DNA from 2 places in the Actinosynnema sp. NPDC050801 genome. Region 1 is predicted to be linked to the other one. Evidence: riboswitches for the same ligand, from Rfam matches in the RefSeq annotation. Region 1 holds a riboswitch; the other holds the start of a gene.
The links. A riboswitch is a leader RNA that binds a small molecule or an ion and turns the genes downstream of it on or off. The one in region 1 is predicted to bind thiamine pyrophosphate.
Positions count from the first base shown of each region.

Region 2: another riboswitch for thiamine pyrophosphate. It lies ahead of AB0K14_RS24740 (thiamine ABC transporter substrate-binding protein); the one in region 1 lies ahead of thiC (phosphomethylpyrimidine synthase ThiC).

Region 1 is NZ_JBFAQZ010000001.1:708,546-716,049, forward strand. It holds gene AB0K14_RS03545 (MarR family transcriptional regulator) at 1-310, shown strand, start outside; gene AB0K14_RS03550 (LD-carboxypeptidase) at 319-1,239, opposite strand; gene AB0K14_RS03555 (VanZ family protein) at 1,247-1,870, opposite strand; gene thiD (bifunctional hydroxymethylpyrimidine kinase/phosphomethylpyrimidine kinase) at 1,955-2,758, opposite strand; gene thiC (phosphomethylpyrimidine synthase ThiC) at 2,762-4,411, opposite strand; TPP riboswitch at 4,403-4,529, opposite strand; gene AB0K14_RS03570 (hypothetical protein) at 4,631-5,392, shown strand; gene AB0K14_RS03575 (DapH/DapD/GlmU-related protein) at 5,430-5,972, opposite strand; gene AB0K14_RS03580 (peptide deformylase) at 6,006-6,590, opposite strand; gene AB0K14_RS03585 (DUF3263 domain-containing protein) at 6,702-6,998, shown strand; gene AB0K14_RS03590 (LytR C-terminal domain-containing protein) at 6,995-7,504, shown strand, end outside.
Region 2 is NZ_JBFAQZ010000011.1:203,329-210,832, forward strand. It holds gene AB0K14_RS24710 (DUF6345 domain-containing protein) at 1-787, shown strand, start outside; gene AB0K14_RS24715 (GTPase) at 976-1,821, shown strand; gene AB0K14_RS24720 (hypothetical protein) at 1,818-2,096, shown strand; gene AB0K14_RS24725 (hypothetical protein) at 2,093-2,503, shown strand; gene AB0K14_RS24730 (ABC transporter ATP-binding protein) at 2,527-3,498, opposite strand; gene AB0K14_RS24735 (iron ABC transporter permease) at 3,498-5,045, opposite strand; gene AB0K14_RS24740 (thiamine ABC transporter substrate-binding protein) at 5,075-6,109, opposite strand; TPP riboswitch at 6,097-6,213, opposite strand; gene AB0K14_RS24745 (4a-hydroxytetrahydrobiopterin dehydratase) at 6,247-6,540, shown strand; gene AB0K14_RS24750 (mannosyltransferase) at 6,496-7,504, opposite strand, start outside.

The DNA.
Region 1 (7,504 bases):
GACGTTGGCGCAGTGCGGCCCGATGCGGCTGGGTGACCTCGCGGCGAAGGAGGGTGTCGCACCGCCGACGCTGTCGCGGATCGTGGCGGCCCTCGTGGAGGCCCGGTACGTGCGGCGGGAGCCGGACCCGCAGGACGGGCGGGCCTGGTTGGCGACGCCCACGCCGGAGGGCGTGACGATGGTGTCGGGTGTGCGGTCGGCGCGGGTGCGGGAGTTGCAGCGGCGCATCGAGCAGCTGACCCCGGAGCACCGCGACGCCCTGGTCAACGCCCTGCCCGCGTTGGAGGAACTGGTCGGCGAGACCAGCTGACGGCGACGTCAGTGGACCGCGGGCCCGACGGTGAGCGTGCCCGCGTCCACGTCCAGTTCCGCGACCGGTCCCAGTGGCACGGACAGCGGATCGTCGCCGTGGCCGACGTCGACGCCGCCGAGCACCGGGACGCCCAGCGCACCCAGGCGGTCCCGCAGCACGTCGATCACGTTCCAGCCCCGGTCGGTGTAGTCCTCGAAGCCGGGGAACCGGCCGAGCGCGACCCCGCGAAGGCCGCGCAGCGAGCCGGACCGCATGAGGTGCGTCAGGTGCCGATCGACCTGCCCCAGTCCGATGGTGCGCGGCGTTTCGAGGAACAGGATCGCGCCGTCCAGGCTGGGCAGTCCGGCGCCGATGAACCCGACGACAGAGCCGAGGTGCCCGCCGACGAGGTGTCCCGCGGCCGTGCCGGAGACCTCGACGGCCGCCGTGAGCGCTCCCGGATCCCGGTGCAGGACGGTGGGTTCACCGCTCAGCAAGAGCCTCCGCGTCGCCTCCGCGGAGCGGGGCCCGACCAGCCACCCGTGGATCCCGGCGATCCGGCAGTGCCGCCACAGGGCGAGGTGCAGGTTGGTGATGTCGCTGAACCCGACCAGCGGCTTCGGGTCGGCCCGCACGGCGGCGAAGTCGATGCCGTCGGCGATGCGGTACGCGCCCGCGCCACCACGCGTGGCGATCACCGCGCGCACCCCGGGATCACGGTAGGCGTCGTTGAGATCGGCCAGGCGGTCCTCGTCCCGGCCGGCCATGTAACCGTGACGGTCGAGCGCGTGCTCCCCGACTTCCGCGGTCAGCCCCCAGCCGACCAGCGTCCGCACGGCTTCCGCGAGCATCTCGTCACTGGGAAAACTGGCCGGCGAAACCAGCCGGACACGATCCCCGGGACGAATTCGCGGCGGCAGCACGACGGCTTGATCAACCTCGGACATGCGACGACTATCGCAGGTCGGAGGCAGGCGACGGCTGGTCCTGCGGTTCCGGCGGTCGGGCGTAACCGGCGTGGACCGGGCGTGCCGGCGGTGCGGTCGTCTGCTCCGCCAGCGGCGTGCTCGGCCTGCGCGGCGCGAGCGAGGTCAGCAGCGCGGCCACCACGACGGCCCCGAGCGCGCCGACGGTGTTGTTGTAGAAGTCCTGCGCCTCGCACACCCCGATCGCGGTCACCGCCTGCACGAACTCCACCGCCCCGCTGAACAGCCCCGACACGGCGAACACCGCGAACGGACGCCGGGTGGCCAGGGTGGCGAAGAACGCGAACGGCGCCAGCATCACCAGGTTCAGCCGCTCCAGCGACCCGGTGAGCGAGAACTCGTTGCCGACGCACATGCCGATCGGATCGGTCGTGGCGATCGACAGCGACCCGCCGGGTCTGGCCAGGGTCACCGCCAGCGCCAGCGCCAAGCCGCACCCGGCCAGCACGGCGGGCGCCACCGCCCAACCGCGCCGCCGCGCCACCACCAACCCGATCGCGCCCAGCAGCACCGAACCGCCGAACAACACCGCCACCGCCTCAGGTTGGCTCAACACCAACTCGGCGACGTACGCGTCCTGCCGTGCGCTCATGCCTTACAAGACGCACGAGTTCCACGCGGGTGCCTTAAAGCAACCTGAGAACCGGTGACGCGGCACCCGGCCGACGTCCCGCCGCTACCCCTCCAACCGCCACAACGGCGACACCGGACCGACACCGCCACCCAACGGGTACGCGGCCGCGACCGAGCGGACGATGAAGTCCTTGCCGAACCGCACCGCCGTCGGCACGTCCGCACCCCGCGCCAGCTGCGACGCGATCGCCGACGCCAACGTGTCACCGCTGCCGTGGGTGTGCTTGACGTCGTAACGCGGCCCGAGCAGCTCGATGAACTCCGCACCGTCGAACAGCACGTCCAGGCACTCCGGGTCGTCCCACAGGTGCCCGCCCTTCACCAGCACCCACCGCGGGCCCATCGCGTGCAGCGCCTCGGCGGCCTTGCGCTGGTCGGCACGGCTGCGCACCTCGATGCCGGTGAGCAGCCGTACCTCGTCCAGGTTCGGCGTCACCAGCGTCGCCCGCGGGAACAGCAACGCCCGCAACGCGTCCAGCGCGTCGTCGGCCAGCAGCTGGTGCCCGTGCATCGACGCCGCCACCGGGTCCACCACGAACGGCCCGACGTACACCCGGTCCAGCGCCGACGCGACCGCCTCGATGATCGCCGCCGACGCCAGCATCCCGGTCTTGGCCGCGTCCACCCCGATGTCGCCGGCCACCGCCTCGATCTGCGCCGCCACCACGTCCGGCGGCACCTCGGTGTACCCGGTCACGCCCAACGAGTTCTGCACGGTCACCGCCGTGACCGCCGTCATCCCGTGCACACCGCACGCGAACAACGTGCGCAGGTCGGCCTGCAGGCCCGCACCACCGCCGGAATCGGACCCGGCGATGGTGAGGACCCTCGGTGGCGTGGACGCCATCGGTCAGTCCACCACCGGCAGGTAGACCTTGTTGCCGTGGTCGGTGAACTCGTGCGACTTCTCCGACATCCCCGCCTCGATCGCCTCCACAGTGGACAGACCGCGCTCCTCCGCGTACCGCCGCACGTCCTGGGTGATCTTCATCGAGCAGAACTTCGGCCCGCACATCGAGCAGAAGTGCGCCGTCTTCGCCGGCGCCGCGGGCAACGTCTCGTCGTGGTAGGACCGCGCCGTGTCCGGGTCCAGCGACAGGTTGAACTGGTCCTCCCACCGGAACTCGAACCGCGCCTTCGACAGCGCGTCGTCCCAGTCCTGCACGCCCGGGTGGCCCTTGGCCAGGTCGGCCGAGTGCGCCGCGATCTTGTACGTGATCACGCCCGTCTTCACGTCATCCCGGTTGGGCAGGCCCAGGTGCTCCTTGGGCGTGACGTAGCAGAGCATCGCGGTGCCCAACCAGCCGATCTGCGCCGCCCCGATCGCCGACGTGATGTGGTCGTACGCGGGCGCGATGTCCGTGGCCAGCGGCCCGAGGGTGTAGAACGGCGCCTCGCCGCACCACTCCTCCTCCAACCGCACGTTCTCCGCGATCTTGTGCATCGGCACGTGACCCGGGCCCTCGATCATCACCTGCACGTCGTGCGCCCGGGCGATGTGGGTCAGCTCGCCCAACGTGCGCAGCTCGGCGAACTGGGCCTCGTCGTTGGCGTCCGCGATCGAACCCGGCCGCAGCCCGTCACCCAGCGAGAACGTGACGTCGTACTCGCGCAGGATCTCGCACAGCTCCTCGAAGTGCGTGTAGAGGAAGCTCTCCTGGTGGTGCGCCAGGCACCACGCCGCCATGATCGACCCGCCGCGGGACACGATGCCGGTCACCCGGCGCGCGGTCAGCGGCACGTACCGCAGCAGCACGCCCGCGTGCACCGTCATGTAGTCGACGCCCTGCTCGGCCTGCTCGACCACGGTGTCGCGGTAGACCTCCCACGACAGCTTCGCCGGATCGCCGTCCACCTTCTCCAGCGCCTGGTAGATCGGCACCGTGCCGATCGGCACCGGCGAGTTGCGCATGATCCACTCGCGCGTCTCGTGGATCCGCTTGCCCGTGGACAGGTCCATGATCGTGTCGGCGCCCCACCGCGACGCCCACACCATCTTCTCCACCTCGTCCTCGATCGAGGACGACACGGCCGAGTTGCCGATGTTCGCGTTGATCTTGACCAGGAACTTCTTGCCGATGATCATCGGCTCGGCCTCGGGGTGGTTGCGGTTGAGCGGGATGACCGCCCGGCCGATGGCCACCTCGTCGCGGACGAACTCCGGGCTCATGTTCTCGCGGGCCGCCACGAACCGCATCTCCGGCGTGATGATCCCGGCCTTGGCGTACGCCAGCTGGGTCACCGCCCCGTCGACCGGCTCGCGCCCCGCCACCCAGCCCGCGCGCAACGCCGGAAGTCCACTGTGGACGTCGATCGTCGCGTTGTCGTCGGTGTACGGACCGGAGGTGTCGTACAGGTCGACGTGCTCGCCGTTGGTCAGCTCCACCCTGCGGAACGGAACCCGCACACCCTCGTCCACCTCGCGGTAGACCTTGTGCGAACCCGAGATGGGCCCGGTGGTGACACTGGGCTTGACCGAACGGTCGTCGAGTGCCGTCACTGCATTCCTCCCTACGCCGGCATTACCCGGTCAGGTTCCGGCGGTCGGCGGCACCGGGACCTCGAAGTCCCAGCCGCCCTCTCAGCCCGCTGTGGCGCGAGCTCCCGCGTGTTGAGTTGTCGGTACGTGTCGAGCTACCGAGCTGACCATAGCCACGGCCCGGTGCCGATGCCAAGGTGCGGATGCCAAGCGCCACCTTTTGCGCGTACCTTTCTCCGCGTGGCTGATCACCAGCCGTTCCCGCCCGGCGCCCGGCGCGTGGCCCGCCCCGCCGTCGTCTCGCCGTGCCCGTCGTGCGGCGACCTGGCCGGCCGCGGCTACCCCGCGTGCCGGTACTGCGCCGAACTCGTGGACCAGTACTGGCTGCTCGACTGGCAGGAGCTGCTCGCCGCCGAACAGCTCGCCGAGGGCGGCGCGGGCGAACGCGAACTGGCCGAGCTCGTGCTCGCCGACGAGGTGGGACGACACCCCTGGACCTGCACCGACTGGGCGATGACCCTCCTCGCGTGCTCCCAGTGCGGCGAGGAACCCGCCACCGGGCCCGTCGACTGCGTCCGGTGCGCCATGGCCGACGGCCTGCGCTGGTCCTGGGACCACGCCGGGCACCCGTCGTCGATCACCGCGAGCGAGCACGCGCTGCGCGTGGCCCGGGCGACGCTGCGGGCACCGCACCGCGGCCGTGCCGCCACCGTCGGCGCGTGGCGGCTGCTGCTGCCGTTCCTGCTGGTGGGGGAGCTGCCGACGGTCGGCGAGGTGCGGCGCGTCCGAGCCGCCGTGCTCGCCGGCGCCTACGGCGAACTCGCCCGCTGCACCACCCACGTCGAACTGGTGACCTACCCCGAACTGCCCTGGCGGCGGCCCGAGCGCCCACCCCGCGCCGACCACCACCCGAAGCCCTCACGCGACCAGCGCACCACCGCGGAACCGCTCCAGAGCGCGGCGCACCCCGGCCCGGGCGAACCGGCCGCCGACCCGGTCTAGGACACCGACCGGCCCCGGGCACCGCGCCACGCCGCCGTCACCACTGGCGGCGGACGGCGGCCTTGACCCCGGTCACCAGGCTCGCCGGCGGAACGTCGTCCGCCACGACCGCGCCCGCCGCGATCACCGCGTCGCGCCCGATCGTGACACCCGGCAGGATCGTGGCACCGGCGCCGATCCACACGTTCTCCGCCACGTCGATGGGCCCACCGGTCAACCACCCCCGCCGCTCCTCGGGATCGACCGGGTGGCCGACGGTGATGAACGTGACCTTCGGCCCGACCATCACGCGCTCACCGAGCCGGATGCCCGCGTAGTCCAGGAACGTGCAGTTCTGGTTGACGAACACGCGGTCCGCCAGGTCCAGGCGCAGCCCGTGGTCGGTGTAGAAGGGCGGGTAGATCGTCACCTTCGGCGGCAACGGCCGGCCGAGGATCCGCTCCCACAGCTCCGCCTTGCCCACCTCGTCCTCGAAGGGCAGGACGTTGAGGCGGGAGGTGAGCTCGGTGGCCCGCAGGACCCGCTCGGACATCGCCCGGAACTCAGGGCTGTGGATGCGCACGAGTCGGTCATGGACCACGGCCGGCGCCTTCCTCACGTCGTCGGTCGGCGGTCAGTCGTCCTCGTCGTCCGCGAACGGGTCCTCCGAGGTCGCCGGGTCCCACGACAGACCCGGCACACCCCAACCGTTGGCTTTGAGCATCTTCCGCGCCGCCCGCTTGTGCCGCCCCACCAGCCGGTCCAGGTAGATGAACCCGTCCAGGTGATCGGTCTCGTGCTGCAGGCAGCGCGCGAAGAACCCGGTGCCCTCGACCTCCACTGGCTTGCCGTCACCGTCGAACCCGGTCACCTTCGCCCACGACGCCCGACCCGTCGGGTACGACTCGCCCGGCGCCGACAGGCAGCCCTCGAAATCGTCGTCCGGGTCCGGCATCCCCAGCGGCACCTCGGACGTCACCAGCGTCGGGTTCACCACCAGCCCCCGGTGCCGCACACCCTCGTCGTCCGGGCAGTCGTAGACGAACAACCGCAGGTCGACCCCGATCTGGTTGGCCGCGAGGCCGACACCGTGCGCCGCCGCCATCGTCTCGTACATGTCGTCGACCAGCGTGCGCAGCGTCTCGTCGAACACCTCGACCGGGCGGGTCGGGTTGTGGAGCACGGGATCTCCGGCGATCCGGATGGGGTGAACTGCCATGGCGTGCAGCCTAACGGCGCGTCGGATCGGACGCGCCGACCGATGAACCGCCCCGCGCGAAGATCACGTGATGTAATGGCACCCACGCACGGGACACGGCTGAGGAGCCAGATGGACGCCGCAGAGGCACTGGCGCCGGCGGAGGGGCCGGCCGACGGTTTGAACGACCGGGAGCGCGAGATCCTGGCGTTCGAACGCCAGTGGTGGAAGTACGCGGGTGCGAAGGAACAGGCCGTCAAGGAGCTGTTCGACATGTCCGCGACGCGCTACTACCAGCTGCTCAACGCGTTGATCGAGAAGGAAGAGGCGTTGGCCGCCGATCCGATGTTGATCAAGAGACTGCGCCGGTCCCGCTCCGGCAGGCAACGCGTCCGCGTGGCGAAGCGGCTGGGTGTCGAACGCCGATGACGAACCCGGAACAGCCGGCGGGCCCCGCGCACCCGGCACGCGCCGCGGGCTACGCGCTGCTCGGCGTCGCCGTCATCGCCCTGGTCATCGGCCTGGTCAGCCTGTTCACCGGCGGCCCGGACGACAACCCGCCCGCCGCCCAGTCGACCCCGCCCTCGGTCACCTCGGACACGCCGGACGGCTCGGGCTCGAACACCACGCCCGCGCCCGCGGAGCCGACGACCACCCCGCCCTCGGACACGTCACCGCCCGCCGCCACCACGACCGCGCCCGCGACGTCCGCGAACCCCGGCGGGACCACCGCCGCCCAGCCACCGCCGCCGCCCGTGAGCACGACACCCAAGCCGCCGGTGCGCGTCTACAACAACAGCACCACCCAGGGCCTGGCCTCCCGTGCCCAGGCCGACGTCGAACGAGCCGGGTGGCAGGTCGCCGAGAAGGGCAACTACTCGTCCGGCAACATCCCCACCACCACGGTCTACTTCCGACCCGGCACCGACGAGGAG
Region 2 (7,504 bases), on a different contig from region 1:
GGTGCCGCCGCGTGCGCGTGCCGCCGCAACCGCCGACGTGGGCGCCGCCGCGACCGCCGACGTGGGCGCGCAGTGGACCACGCGGATCGACGTCGGCAGCTCCGGCACCGGGACGTGCCAGTCCCTGTCCGGCGTGCCGACCGACATCACCGGCTTCAACACCCGTTTCACCAACGCGGGGATCCCGGTGCAGTTCAGCTGGACCGGCCCGAACTCGTGGGAGCAGGACTTCAAGGACCCGGCGTTCGTGGGCGGGCAGGACCACGTGTACGCCGACGACGTCGACATGACCTACTACCACGGTCGGGGCGGCGCGTTCGGGTTGTCGTTCGCGGGGTGCAGTGCCGTCACGGACAGCACGCTGCGCAACACCGAGGCGCGCTGGGGCAACCGGGACGCCGAGTGGATGAGCCTGTACACGCCGAACCTGCTGCAGAACGCGGCGAGCGGCCAGATGTGGTGGCAGCGGTGGGGCCCGGCGTTCCGGGGGCTGCACCAGATCAACAGCTTCGAGACCGGGGTGGTGCAGAGCAGCGGGTTCGGTTCCCGGTACGGCAACTACCTGCTGCGCAGGCCGTTCCTGAACTTCCTGCGGCCGATGAAGGTGCGCGTGGCGTGGGCCCAGGCGTCGATCGACACCCAGCCGTCGTGGGTGCGGTGGGCGACCATGGGGCCGATCGGCAGCTCGTGGATCGCGAACTTCGACGACTACTTCTGGGGTAGGGGCCCGGTCGGACCGGACACCCTGCCCACCGTCGGCTACTGGAAGATCTCCGGCTCCAGCTGAGCCTTCCCGACGACGCTCCGCAGGGGTCCCCGCCCAGGGGACCCCTGCTTTTGCGGAAAGGCTCCGAACGGTTTGTAACACGGTCGTCGCACTCCACGACACAGGGGCGAGCAGACAAAACAAAAGCGCATTGCGCGCTTGCCATTTCCGACAAGACGCGCCGACCGGTTGAAGTGGGGCAGCGATCGATGTTCGACCCGAAGAAGCAACTCAAAAAAGCCATGGAACTGCTACGCGTCGGCAACCCGCAGGTGACTGACGAGCAGTGGGCGAACACGGAGAGCTCCTTGCAGCAGAAGATGGACGAGGCGCCGTTACCGACGATCGCCTTGATCGGCCTCGCCGGGGTCGGCAAATCGTCCACCATCAACGCGCTGTTCAACGCCGGCGCCGCCGTGGGCCACTACCGGCCGTGCACGCAGTTCGCGCAGCCGCTCGAGGGTGACCTGTTCGAGTACACCGGCCGGCGGGGCAGCATGATCGTCTACGACATGCCGGGCCTCGGCGAGAACCTCGCGGCCGACGAGCGGCACTACGACACCTACTTCGACACCCTGCCCAAGGTCGACGTCGCGATCTGGGTCGTCGACGCGCCCAGTCGGACCATCTCGCCCATCGAGGTGGCGTTGCGCCGGTTGCGCCGGATGGGAGGCGCCAGCCTGATCGACAAAATCGTATTCGCCGCGAACAAGATCGACCGGGTCCACCCGGGCGAGACGGCATGGCTCAAGCAGGCCAATATCCCGAGCCCGGAGCAGGAGGAGACGATCCACCTCTACACGAGGTTCCTCGAAGAAGCCCTCGGTGCCGAGGTGCCGCGGGCGCAGGACAGCGTGGTCTGCTACTCGGCGACCCGCCGGTACAACCTAGAGTTGCTGATGGAGAAGGTCGGCGCGCACGCGCCGGAGAACCGGGCGTGGTTGCTGGGCCGGGTCGCAGACGTCGCCGACTTCACGGACCTGGTCGACCCGCGCCTGCTCGAGTGGATCAAGTCGAACCGCCGGCACGCCGATGACGGGCGGCGGGCGCCGTGAGCCACGACATCTCACCGGGCGACGCCGAGTGGGACGTGATCGCCGACCGACTTCACTCCTTCATGGGGAAGATGAGCGCCAGCGACACGCGGCGGCTCGCCGCCGACGAGGTCTCGTTCCGCAAGTTCTGTTCCGTGGCCCTCCAGTCGATCGCGGAGATGCTCGGCTACACGGTGAAGAACATCGACGAATTCATCCGCGACATGCGGTATGCGGTGAACAAGGGGTGGCAGAACGGTATCGAACGGGCCAAGGCAAATCGGCTGCGGCCGTGACGACCGCACGCACCTACCTGCCGCTGCCCTTTCCCGAATGCCCATCGTGCGGCTCGTCCTGGGAAACTTCACGTCATCAGGGCTGTGCCGGCGACGTGGAAGTCGAACCGCGCTCGCGAATGGTCAAGTGCGGTTCCTGCGATGAGCCGTGGGACATCATGTCATCCACGTTCCACTGCTCGTGCGGTCACGCGTTCTCGGCCGGCGACGTCCACCTGGCCATCGACCGGCTCGTCGACACGTGCCGACGGCTGCTCGACATCCTTGAGGGCAGCGCCAAGGCCAACAACCTCTTCGCCAAGCGGACCGAGACCAGCTTCCGAGGGTTCATGGCCTCGGTCGTGGAAGGCCTCGGCGAGGCCGCCGGTTTCGTGGTCGGCAAGCTCCTGGGCCGATTCTTGGGTTGAGCCACGGGGCTGGGCCACCGGGCTCAACCGATGACCGCCACCCCGTCGTGGTCCACGGACAGCGTGACCCGGTCACCGGGCGACGGGGGCTCGGCCACCGGCGCCACGGCCTCGAAGTCCTCGCCGTCCAGCCGCACCAGCAGCCGGACGTGGTCACGGCGGTGGACGCGTTGCAGCACCTCCGCCCCGATCGGGCCGTCCGGGTCGACGCGCAACGCCGTCGCCCGCAAACCGACCCGCGCGTGGACGCCCACCAGGTCCCGGGCCACGTCGGCGGACAGGACCTTGCCGCAGCCGAGGAACCTCGCGGTCTCCACGTCGACCGGCCGCCGCCACACCTCGGTCGGCACGCCGACCTGCACGATCCGACCCGCGCGCATCACCGCCACCCGGTCGGCCACCGTGAACGCCTCGTCGTGGTCGTGCGTCACCACCAGCGCCGTGGCGCCCGTCTCCCGCAGCAGCCGCGCCAGGTCCACCGCCAGCTGCTCCCGCAACGCCCGGTCCAGCGCGGACAGCGGTTCGTCGAGCAGCAGCAGCTTCGGCCGGGGCGCCAGCGCACGGGCCAGCGCCACCCGCTGCTGCTCGCCCCCGGACAACGACGTGACCCGCCGCCGCCCGAACCCGGCCAGGCCCACGAGCTCCAGCAGCGACGCCACCCGCTTCTCCCGCGCCTCCCGCTCCACCCCCCGCATCCGCAGGCCGAACGCGACGTTGCCCGCCACGTCCCGGTGCGGGAACAGCTGACCGTCCTGGAACACCAGCCCGAAACCACGCCGGTGCACGGGCGTCCCGGCCAGGTCGACGCCGTCCCACGACACGGTCCCGGCGCCCGGCGGCTCCAACCCGGCCACCGCGCGCAGCAACGTCGACTTGCCGCACCCGGACGGCCCGAGCAGCGCCACCACCTCGCCGTCCGCGATCGACAGGTCCACACCGGACACCGCGGCCACGCCGCCGTAGCTCACGCTCACCCCGTCGACCCGCAACGACATCAGAACTCCCCGCCGCTCGGCACGCGCAACCGCTCGATCACCAGCACCGCCACCGTGGTCACGACCATCAGCAACGCGCACGCCGCGTAGGCCATCTGGCTGTTCAGCTCACCCGGCCGCGACATCAGCCGCGCGATCACCACCGGCAACGTCGGCGCGTCCGGCCGGGCCAGGAAGCTGGTCGCGCCGAACTCGCCCAACGCCACCACGAACCCGAACCCGGCCGCCGCCAGCAGCGACCGCGACGCCAGCGGCAGGTCCACCTCGCGCCACACCCGCCACGGGTTCGCGCCCAACGTCGCCGCCGCCTGCCGCAGCCGCTCGTCCACGGCCCGCAGCACCGGCAGCACGATCCGCACGATCAGCGGCGTCACCACCAGCGCCTGCGCCAACGGCACCAGCAGCGGTGACGTGCGGAAGTCACCGGGCAGGGCGTCCATCGTGATCAGGTAGCCGAAGCCGAGCGTCACCGCGGACACGCCCAGCGGCAGCATCAACGCCGTGTCCAGCGTTTCCGCGAACCACGACCCGTGCCGCCGCAGGCCCACCAGCACCACCGCCGACACGACGCCGACCAGCAGCGCCACCAGCGTGGCGTCGGTGGCCGTGCGCACCGAGTTCACCGCCGCGTCCAGCCCGGAGACCGCCAGCGTGCCGCGCTCCCCCGTGCCCGCGAGCGCCGCGTACCCGGCGAGGCTCCAGCCGTCGTCGGTGGCCAGCGACCTGAGCAGCAACCCCACGACCGGGGCGAGCAGCGCGGCCACCACCAGCCACGCCGCCACGACCACGCCCCACTCGCCGCCGGTGGGCCGACGGGGTGGCTCGACCCGCAGCGACAGGGCCTTCTCCCGCCTGCGACGCGCCAGACCGCCGATCACCAGCACCGCGACCACCGCGACGAACTGCAGCAACGACAGCGCGGCGGCGCCCGACAGGTCGAACAGCTCCACCGTGCGCAGGTAGATCTCGGTCTCCAACGTGCGGTGGCGCGCGCCGCCGAGCACCAGCACGACGCCGAAGCTGGTGGCGCAGAACAGGAACACCACCGAGGCCGCCGACCCGATCGCCGGCGCCAACGACGGCAGCACGACGGAGGTGAACGTGCGCACGCGTGACGCGCCCAGCGCCCGTGCCGCGTCCTCCGCGCGCCGGTCGACCCGCGCCCACAGGCCGCCGACCGTGCGGGCGACCACGGCGACGTTGAAGAACGCGTTGGCCAGCACGATCGGCAGCACACCGCCGTCGGGCCACAACGCCCGGAACGCCAGGCCCACGACCACGGTCGGCAGCACGAACGGCACCATCACCGCCGCCCGCACCACCCCCGTGCCCCACACCCGGCAGCGGGCCAGCAGGAACGCCATCGGCATGCCCGTGACCAGCGCCAACGCCGTCGCCGCGGCGGCCTGGCCGAGGGTGAACCCGACCAGGTCCCACGTGTCGGCGCGGGCCAGCACCGGCAGCACGCCGCCCTCGCCCAGGCCGAGCCCGACGATCGCCAGCACCGGCCACGCGAAGAACACCCCGAGGAACGCCAGGGGCAGCAGCGCGGCGAGCGACCAGGTCAGCCTCGGGCTCAGCCCTGGACCAACGTGCGCCACTGCTGCACCCACCGCTCGCGGTTCGCGTCGACCTCGGCGGCGGGCAGCGACCGCGCGGTGGCGGGCTGCGGCGCGGCCTTCGTCCACGCCTCGGGCAGCGCGACGCCCTCCCGCGACGGGTAGACGTACATCTGGCCCGGCACGTCGGCCTGCACCTGCTCGCCCAGCAGGAAGTCCACGACCTTCTTGGCGTCCTCGGGGTTCTTCGCGCCGTTCAGCACGCCCGCGTACTCGACCTGGCGGTAGCAGGTGTCCAGCAGCGCCTTGGTGCGCGGCGTGCCGTCGTCACCGATCTCGGCCGACGGCGACGACGCGTAGGACACCACGATCGGCCGCGGCCCCTTGCCGCTGGAGCCGGAGAAGTCCTGGGTGTAGGCCTCCTCCCAGCCGCTGACGACCTTCACCCCGTTGGCCTTGAGCTGACCCCAGTAGCCGGTCCAGCTCTGCTCGCCGAACCGCGCGATGGTGCCGAGCAGGAACGCCAGGCCCGGCGAGGACGTGGCCGGGTCCTCGACGACCAGCATGTCCTTGTACTTCGGGTCGACCAGGTCGGAGTACTGCTCCGGCGCGCCGATGTCCTTGAACGCGGCGACGTCGATGTTCAGGCACACGTCGCCGACGTCGACCGCGTGCAGCCGGTTCGGCGGGTCGAGCTGGTAGCGCTGCGCGCCCTTCTGCGCCTCGGGGCTCGCGTACTCGGCGAACACACCTTCCTTGAGGGCGCGGGAGGCGAACGTGGAGTCCACGCCGAAGGCGACGTCGCCGATCGGGGCCTCCTTGGTCAGCACCAGCTTGTTGGTGACCTCACCGGCGTCACCGCTGGCCAGGTGCTTGATCGTGATGCCGGTGTCGGTCTTGAACTTCTCCAGCAGCTCCGGGCTGACGGCGAACGAGTCGTGCGTCACCAGGGTGACGACCCGCTCCCCCGGCGGAGGTGTGCTGGACGTGGTCACCGAACAGGCCGTGAGCAGCGCGAACGCGGTCACGGCGGGCAGCACTCGTCGGAACATCATCTCTCCCTACACCGGCATGACCCGGATCAGGTGTGGACGGTCGAAGGCTCGCGCGCCTTCCTCTCAGCCCGGCGCAGCACCGGACTCCCGTGGCGAACGCGCAGCCTACCCCGCGCGGTGGGACGATCAGGGCCATGGCCGAGCTGCTGACCGACGACCAGGTGACCGCCTCGCTGACCTCGCTGCCCTCGTGGCGGGCGCAGGACGCCGCGCTCGTGCGCACGGTGGAGCTGGAGAGCTTCGCCCAGGCGCTCCAGGTGGTGAACCGGGTGGCCGAGATCGCGGAGAACGACAACCACCACCCCGACATCGACATCCGCTGGCGCACGCTGACGTTCCGGTGCGCCACGCACTCCAGCGGCGGGATCACCGCCCTGGACGTGTCACTCGCGGAGGAGATCGACGGGGTGCTCGACGTCTTCCTGTGACCGCCGGGTCCGCTCCCGCAGCACCACGGCGATCGTGACGAGCGTGAGCAGGCCCACCGCCGGGTACACCCAGCCCAGCGCCGAGTAGTACCAGGGGCGGGGGATGATCCAGATCGACGGCTGCGCCTTGAGCAGGAACGAGATCAGGTAGCTGCCGACGGCCAGGACCCACGCGACCGCGGTGATCTTCGCCAGCCGGTGCCCGGCCGCGTGGACCAGCCACATCAGGGCGGGCACCGCCCACACCCAGTGGTGGCTCCACGAGATCGGCGACACGAGCAGGCCGAGGAACTGGACGGACACGATCATCGCCAACGTGTCCTTCGCCCTCACCGCGGCGTGCAGGGCGAACCCGGCGAGCACCGCCGCCACCACCACCGCGCCCAGGAAGATCGGGCCGGTCTCGATGTCGTACCCGACCGAGCGGGACAGCGCGCCGCGCAGCGACTGGTTGATCGCCGAGCCGACCGGGCCGACGCGGGAGGCGTCCCCGAGCAGGTGGAACCAGTACTCGTTCGACTGGCTCGGCGAGATCAGGTAGCCGAGCCCGACCGTGCCGAAGAACGCCGCGATCGACCACGCGGCCGCCCGGTAGCGACGGGTGACCAGGAAGTAGAGGCCGGAGATGGCGGGCGTGAGCTTCAACCCGGCCGCGATCCCGACGCCCGCGCCCTGCACCCAGCCGCGCGCGCTGACCATCGTGCCGAGCAGGAGGGCCGCCAGGACCAGGTTGATCTGGCCGTAGTTCAGCGTGGTGCGCACCGGTTCGACCCACACGAACAGGCCGGTCCACAGCATCGCGCGGCGCGGGTCGTTGGCGCCGACGAGCTGGAGCGACTTGCGGGTGGTGAACCACAGGCAGGCGAGGCTGACCAGCTGCCAGAACCACCGGGCCGCGCCCCAGGAGATCCACGACAACGGCACGAAGACCAGCGCGGAGAACGGCGGGTACGTGAACGGCAGG